One region of the Lysinibacillus sp. FN11 genome, then DNA from elsewhere that is predicted to be linked to it. Evidence: a T-box and tRNA genes for the amino acid it is inferred to sense, from the RefSeq annotation. Region 1 holds a T-box; the other regions hold tRNA genes.
What was found. A T-box is a leader RNA that pairs with one kind of tRNA and senses whether it is charged. The one in region 1 lies ahead of argS (arginine--tRNA ligase), so its partner is inferred to be a tRNA-Arg.
Positions count from the first base shown of each region.

Region 1 (2,249 bases):
CGCGTCGACATTTTTTTACCATCCTTCAGCATCATGCCAAATGACACATGTTGCAAATTCTTTGCCCAAGGATAGCCCATTTTTTCGATGACCTGAAAAAGTTGTTTAAAGTGGAGGGACTGCTCATTGCCAACAACGTAGAACATCTTTTGGGGCTGGTAGTGCTGTTTGCGATACAGGGCAGCTGCTAAATCACGCGTCGCATAAAGCGTGGCCCCATCCGTTTTCTTTATTAAACATGGAGGCATCTCCTCCATCTCCACCACATACGCACCTTCTGATTCCACGAGGAGCCCTTTTTCTTTTAATTCTGTAACAACGGATGGCATTTTGTCATTGTAAAAGGCTTCACCTGTAAAGGCATCAAAATGAATTCCTAATAGCTCATATATTGTTTGAAATTCTACGAATGACACATCTCGGAACCATTGCCATAATGCCTGTGCCTCTTCATTACCGTCCTCCAATGCTTTAAAGGCGGCACGAGCCTGTTCATTGAGCGTTGGGTCTTGCTCTGCCTCTTCATGAAACTTCACATAAATCTTTAATAACTCCTCTATCGGTGACGCTGAAATGGCCTGTTTATCACCCCAAAGCTGATAAGCAACAATAAGCTTGCCAAACTGTGTACCCCAGTCCCCTAAATGATTAATACGAATGGCTTGATAGCCATTTTTTTCTGCAATATTTGCTAAGGCATTGCCAATGACCGTTGAACGTAAATGTCCCATTGAGAAAGGCTTGGCGATATTAGGAGAGGAAAAATCCAAGACGACCGCTCCCATCTTTGTTGGAGTAGTACCATATTGTTGCTTGTCGCGCAGAATCTTGCTTAACACCTGTTGGGTCACCTTTTGTTGATCGAGAAAAATATTGACATAGCCACCAACAGCTTGCACACGCTCAATGCTGTCATGATTTATTTGACTTGCAATATGTGCTGCAATACTTTGCGGTGATTTTTTCCACACTTTTGCTAGAGTAAAGCATGGAAAGGCTACGTCCCCAAGCTCCAAACTTTTGGGTTTTTCTAATAATAACACTATTTCCTCTCCTATTATTTGTTGCTTTAATGCGACTGCTATACTGTTGGCGATTAGTTGATTCATTTTACTCCTCCTCCTGTTCAAATAAAAAAGCCCTCGCCTCTATAATTAGAGACGAGAGCATGATAATCCCGTGGTACCACTCTAGTTGTCATGTAACATGACCACTTTCCGTTGTTAACGAGGTGACGCCCCGCTATTCTCTACTACTTGTTCGAGAACCTTCTCCAAAGTGCGCTTCATTCATGGTTCCTGCATTAGGCTCCCACCATCCCTAACTCGCTTGCCAGTCATTCCATCAATTACTCTCTTTTTCATCGAATTTTTCTATGATTTTGACATATATTACAGGATTTCCTTATTGGCGTCAACCATTTTTTACGTTGCCGTTTCAGCAAAAAACGCTCCTCACGAGGAGGAACGCTTTTTTCTACATACTGAATCACATCAGCCATAATGGCATACATCTCTTTTAATTTTAATTCCTTATTGTCAGAGACTTTCTTCGCTACTTTCTCCGTGATAATTCCTTTTTCTACTAATCTATCCCAGCTGGTCGCATTGGATTCACCGATAAGGACGTCGGCCAAATATTGAGCCAGCTCATCTCGCTCAATAGCTTCATCACCTTGATTATAAACCTTATTGATGACAATTTCGAGTTGGTCCTTCATTCCTGATCCACTTTCTCCACCAGCACGTAACATACTCTCTTTTAACATTTTAGCAAACTTTATTTTCGTCGCCTTACTGTTTACTTTTAAGTCATTATCATAGCCGCCCACTACAAGGCCGTAATTAATGAGCGTTTGAATGGCTTCATCATACCATTCTCCTTGATATGGATACTCAATTGAAAATGAATCAACATAGGCACCTTGTTTAGCCAATTGCTTTCGTAATGTAGCGATTAATGGTTTATCCTTACTCATGTCTCTAAAGGTTACATCGTGCTTCTGTGCAAGAGCAGCCGCAGTCCCAGCCGCTTCACCTGTTACCATCCCTGTTGGAACAATACGTGCACTACCAGCTGCAAGTGATGAATAACCAGCAGAGCGTCCGACAACCAGTAAGCCATCAATATCCTTCGGTACTAACGAACGGAAAGGAATAGCATATTGCTTTGGTGCAGCGATCACATAGCCGTAATCATGAGGCGTTTGCGCTTGCACATCGACTGGATAAGAGGCAATGCCAATGCTA
Region 1 is NZ_CP102383.1:1,826,414-1,828,662, reverse strand. Features, by position in the region: gene argS (arginine--tRNA ligase) at 1-1,109, opposite strand, end outside; T-box leader at 1,154-1,373, opposite strand; gene NP781_RS09795 (FAD-dependent oxidoreductase) at 1,361-2,249, opposite strand, start outside.

Region 2 (2,249 bases), 2.3 Mb from region 1:
CTCTACAGTGGTCAACGGGATGTCAAGACCTGGTAAGGTTCTTCGCGTTGCTTCGAATTAAACCACATGCTCCACCGCTTGTGCGGGCCCCCGTCAATTCCTTTGAGTTTCAGTCTTGCGACCGTACTCCCCAGGCGGAGTGCTTAATGCGTTAGCTGCAGCACTAAGGGGCGGAAACCCCCTAACACTTAGCACTCATCGTTTACGGCGTGGACTACCAGGGTATCTAATCCTGTTTGCTCCCCACGCTTTCGCGCCTCAGCGTCAGTTACAGACCAGAAAGTCGCCTTCGCCACTGGTGTTCCTCCAAATCTCTACGCATTTCACCGCTACACTTGGAATTCCACTTTCCTCTTCTGCACTCAAGTCCCCCAGTTTCCAATGACCCTCCACGGTTGAGCCGTGGGCTTTCACATCAGACTTAAAGGACCGCCTGCGCGCGCTTTACGCCCAATAATTCCGGACAACGCTTGCCACCTACGTATTACCGCGGCTGCTGGCACGTAGTTAGCCGTGGCTTTCTAATAAGGTACCGTCAAGGTACAGCCAGTTACTACTGTACTTGTTCTTCCCTTACAACAGAGTTTTACGATCCGAAAACCTTCTTCACTCACGCGGCGTTGCTCCATCAGGCTTTCGCCCATTGTGGAAGATTCCCTACTGCTGCCTCCCGTAGGAGTCTGGGCCGTGTCTCAGTCCCAGTGTGGCCGATCACCCTCTCAGGTCGGCTACGCATCGTCGCCTTGGTGAGCCGTTACCTCACCAACTAGCTAATGCGCCGCGGGCCCATCCTATAGCGACAGCCGAAACCGTCTTTCAGTCCTTCACCATGAAGTAAAGGAGATTATTCGGTATTAGCCCCGGTTTCCCGGAGTTATCCCAAACTACAAGGTAGGTTGCCCACGTGTTACTCACCCGTCCGCCGCTAACGTCAAAGGAGCAAGCTCCTTTTCTGTTCGCTCGACTTGCATGTATTAGGCACGCCGCCAGCGTTCGTCCTGAGCCAGGATCAAACTCTCCATAAAAGAAATTTGATTAGCTCAAATTGTTTTGCTGGCATCATGTTTGATGTCCAAAATTGTGTTTCGTTCACTAACCGAAGCTAGTTACTTAAAACTTTATTGATTACGTTTTGCTTGTTCAGTTTTCAAGGTTCATTTATTTGAATTGGTGGAGCCTAGCGGGATCGAACCGCTGACCTCCTGCGTGCAAGGCAGGCGCTCTCCCAGCTGAGCTAAGGCCCCGTTTTTTTATTTTTAGGAAATGGTCGGGAAGACAGGATTCGAACCTGCGACCCCTTGGTCCCAAACCAAGTGCTCTACCAAGCTGAGCTACTTCCCGTTGTTATTATGGCGCGCCCGACAGGAGTCGAACCCATAACCTTCTGATCCGTAGTCAGACGCTCTATCCAATTGAGCTACGGGCGCATTTAAATGGTGCCGAGGACCGGAATCGAACCGGTACGGTAGTCACCTACCGCAGGATTTTAAGTCCTGTGCGTCTGCCAGTTCCGCCACCCCGGCACATTTGGAGCGGAAGACGAGGTTCGAACTCGCGACCCCCACCTTGGCAAGGTGGTGTTCTACCACTGAACTACTTCCGCATGTGCATAAGCTTTTTTTATCTGGCAATGAAAATAATGGTGCGGGTGAAGGGAGTCGAACCCCCACGCCTTGCGGCGCTAGATCCTAAGTCTAGTGCGTCTGCCAATTCCGCCACACCCGCTTATTATTATTTGAAAATGGTGAGCCATGAAGGACTCGAACCTTCGACCCTCTGATTAAAAGTCAGATGCTCTACCAACTGAGCTAATGGCTCGAAAAATGGTGCCGGCTATAGGAATCGAACCCACGACCTACTGATTACAAGTCAGTTGCTCTACCTGCTGAGCTAAACCGGCATATGGTGGAGGATGACGGGCTCGAACCGCCGACCCTCTGCTTGTAAGGCAGATGCTCTCCCAGCTGAGCTAATCCTCCTGGGTATTATGCCTAGCGATGTCCTACTCTCGCAGGGGGAAGCCCCCAACTACCATCGGCGCTAAAGAGCTTAACTTCCGTGTTCGGTATGGGAACGGGTGTGACCTCTTTGCCATCATCACTAGACTTATTAAAAGACAAGATTTATTATACCATATTTCAGTATAAATACAAGCTTTTTTTAAAACTTACTTGTTCTTTCAAAACTGGATAAACGGTGCATTGAATGCTTCAAACTTTTTTGGTTAAGTCCTCGATCGATTAGTATTC
Region 2 is NZ_CP102383.1:4,432,826-4,435,074, reverse strand. Features, by position in the region: rRNA gene NP781_RS23275 (16S ribosomal RNA) at 1-1,025, opposite strand, end outside; tRNA gene NP781_RS23270 (tRNA-Ala) at 1,169-1,244, opposite strand; tRNA gene NP781_RS23265 (tRNA-Pro) at 1,265-1,341, opposite strand; tRNA gene NP781_RS23260 (tRNA-Arg) at 1,351-1,427, opposite strand; tRNA gene NP781_RS23255 (tRNA-Leu) at 1,435-1,523, opposite strand; tRNA gene NP781_RS23250 (tRNA-Gly) at 1,529-1,603, opposite strand; tRNA gene NP781_RS23245 (tRNA-Leu) at 1,641-1,725, opposite strand; tRNA gene NP781_RS23240 (tRNA-Lys) at 1,743-1,818, opposite strand; tRNA gene NP781_RS23235 (tRNA-Thr) at 1,825-1,900, opposite strand; tRNA gene NP781_RS23230 (tRNA-Val) at 1,904-1,979, opposite strand; rRNA gene rrf (5S ribosomal RNA) at 1,990-2,105, opposite strand; rRNA gene NP781_RS23220 (23S ribosomal RNA) at 2,221-2,249, opposite strand, start outside.
Region 2: it has a tRNA-Arg gene. The T-box ahead of argS (arginine--tRNA ligase) is inferred to sense a tRNA for this amino acid. The anticodon was not compared.

Region 3 (2,249 bases), 2.0 Mb from region 1:
CTTTCAGAGGCCATTTCTGCATCAAGCCTACTTTAATGCGAGATTACGTTCAACGGGAGGACGATATCTTTTACAATCCCATAATATTGAGATTAATCCTAAAGCCTATGAGTTATATGGTTTGGAGGAAATTCAAGGTATTGTTTTACACGAATTATGCCATTATCACCTACATATTGAAGGTAAAGGGTATCAGCATCGAGATAAAGATTTTAGAGAATTATTAAGGAAAGTAGATGCCCCCCGATTTTGTGCAGTTTTACATGTCTCTAAAGCTACAGTTAAAAAACAGCGACGACGCTATACATATACTTGTGTCAATTGCCACCAATTATATATACGGAAAATAAAAATGAATGTTGAAAAGTATTGTTGCAGTAAGTGTTTGGGGAAATTAAAATTAGTGGAGTAAAAAAAGTTTGAAAAATAGTTGACGTTTTGTTGAGTTGTCCCTATAATAGTAAAAGTCGACAAGATAACGGCGACAACATAACATGAATTATTCCGAAGTAGCTCAGTTGGTAGTAGCACCTGACTGTTAATCAGGTTGTCGCAGGTTCGAGTCCTGCCTTCGGAGCCATGGCCCCTTGGTCAAGTGGTTAAGACACCGCCCTTTCACGGCGGTAACACGGGTTCGAATCCCGTAGGGGTCATTTTTCATAATTTAATGTAAATAATATTTTGGTCCCGTGGTGTAGCGGTTAACATGCCTGCCTGTCACGCAGGAGATCGCCGGTTCGATCCCGGTCGGGACCGCCACTTATTGGGGTATAGCCAAGCGGTAAGGCAACGGATTTTGATTCCGTCATGCCTAGGTTCGAATCCTAGTACCCCAGCCATTCATTTCTTAATTCGAGCCATTAGCTCAGTTGGTAGAGCATCTGACTTTTAATCAGAGGGTCGAAGGTTCGAGTCCTTCATGGCTCATCTCTTTAAGAAAAAGAGTTGACTTTTCGAATTATCATAGTATAATAAAAAAGTTACTAATCGAATGCGGTCGTGGCGGAACGGCAGACGCGCTAGGTTGAGGGCCTAGTGGGGGCAACCCCGTGGAGGTTCAAGTCCTCTCGGCCGCACCAAGTCAATTAATTTCATATGCGCCCGTAGCTCAATTGGATAGAGCGTCTGACTACGGATCAGAAGGTTGTGGGTTCGACTCCTGCCGGGCGCGCCATTTTTAAGAAAATATATGCGGGTGTAGTTTAATGGTAAAACCTCAGCCTTCCAAGCTGATGTCGTGAGTTCGATTCTCATCACCCGCTCCAAAAAAAGTATTGACAACCTCTTGGTTGTATGATAAATTTAAATAGTTGTCCAAAAGGGCAACGACATGAACCTTGAAAACTGAACAAGCAAAACGTAATCAATAAAGTTTTAAGTAGCTAGTTTAGCTAGTGAACGAAACACAATTTTGGACATCAAACATGATGCCAGCAAAACAATTTGAGCTAATCAAATTTCTTTTATGGAGAGTTTGATCCTGGCTCAGGACGAACGCTGGCGGCGTGCCTAATACATGCAAGTCGAGCGAACAGAAAAGGAGCTTGCTCCTTTGACGTTAGCGGCGGACGGGTGAGTAACACGTGGGCAACCTACCCTATAGTTTGGGATAACTCCGGGAAACCGGGGCTAATACCGAATAACCTCTTTTACTTCATGGTGAAAGACTGAAAGACGGTTTCGGCTGTCGCTATAGGATGGGCCCGCGGCGCATTAGCTAGTTGGTGAGGTAACGGCTCACCAAGGCGACGATGCGTAGCCGACCTGAGAGGGTGATCGGCCACACTGGGACTGAGACACGGCCCAGACTCCTACGGGAGGCAGCAGTAGGGAATCTTCCACAATGGGCGAAAGCCTGATGGAGCAACGCCGCGTGAGTGAAGAAGGTTTTCGGATCGTAAAACTCTGTTGTAAGGGAAGAACAAGTACAGTAGTAACTGGCTGTACCTTGACGGTACCTTATTAGAAAGCCACGGCTAACTACGTGCCAGCAGCCGCGGTAATACGTAGGTGGCAAGCGTTGTCCGGAATTATTGGGCGTAAAGCGCGCGCAGGCGGTCCTTTAAGTCTGATGTGAAAGCCCACGGCTCAACCGTGGAGGGTCATTGGAAACTGGGGGACTTGAGTGCAGAAGAGGAAAGTGGAATTCCAAGTGTAGCGGTGAAATGCGTAGAGATTTGGAGGAACACCAGTGGCGAAGGCGACTTTCTGGTCTGTAACTGACGCTGAGGCGCGAAAGCGTGGGGAGC
Region 3 is NZ_CP102383.1:3,799,257-3,801,505, reverse strand. Features, by position in the region: gene NP781_RS20040 (SprT family protein) at 1-412, shown strand, start outside; tRNA gene NP781_RS20035 (tRNA-Asn) at 504-580, shown strand; tRNA gene NP781_RS20030 (tRNA-Glu) at 582-653, shown strand; tRNA gene NP781_RS20025 (tRNA-Asp) at 684-759, shown strand; tRNA gene NP781_RS20020 (tRNA-Gln) at 765-839, shown strand; tRNA gene NP781_RS20015 (tRNA-Lys) at 855-927, shown strand; tRNA gene NP781_RS20010 (tRNA-Leu) at 994-1,079, shown strand; tRNA gene NP781_RS20005 (tRNA-Arg) at 1,098-1,174, shown strand; tRNA gene NP781_RS20000 (tRNA-Gly) at 1,192-1,265, shown strand; rRNA gene NP781_RS19995 (16S ribosomal RNA) at 1,463-2,249, shown strand, end outside.
Region 3: it has a tRNA-Arg gene. The T-box ahead of argS (arginine--tRNA ligase) is inferred to sense a tRNA for this amino acid. The anticodon was not compared.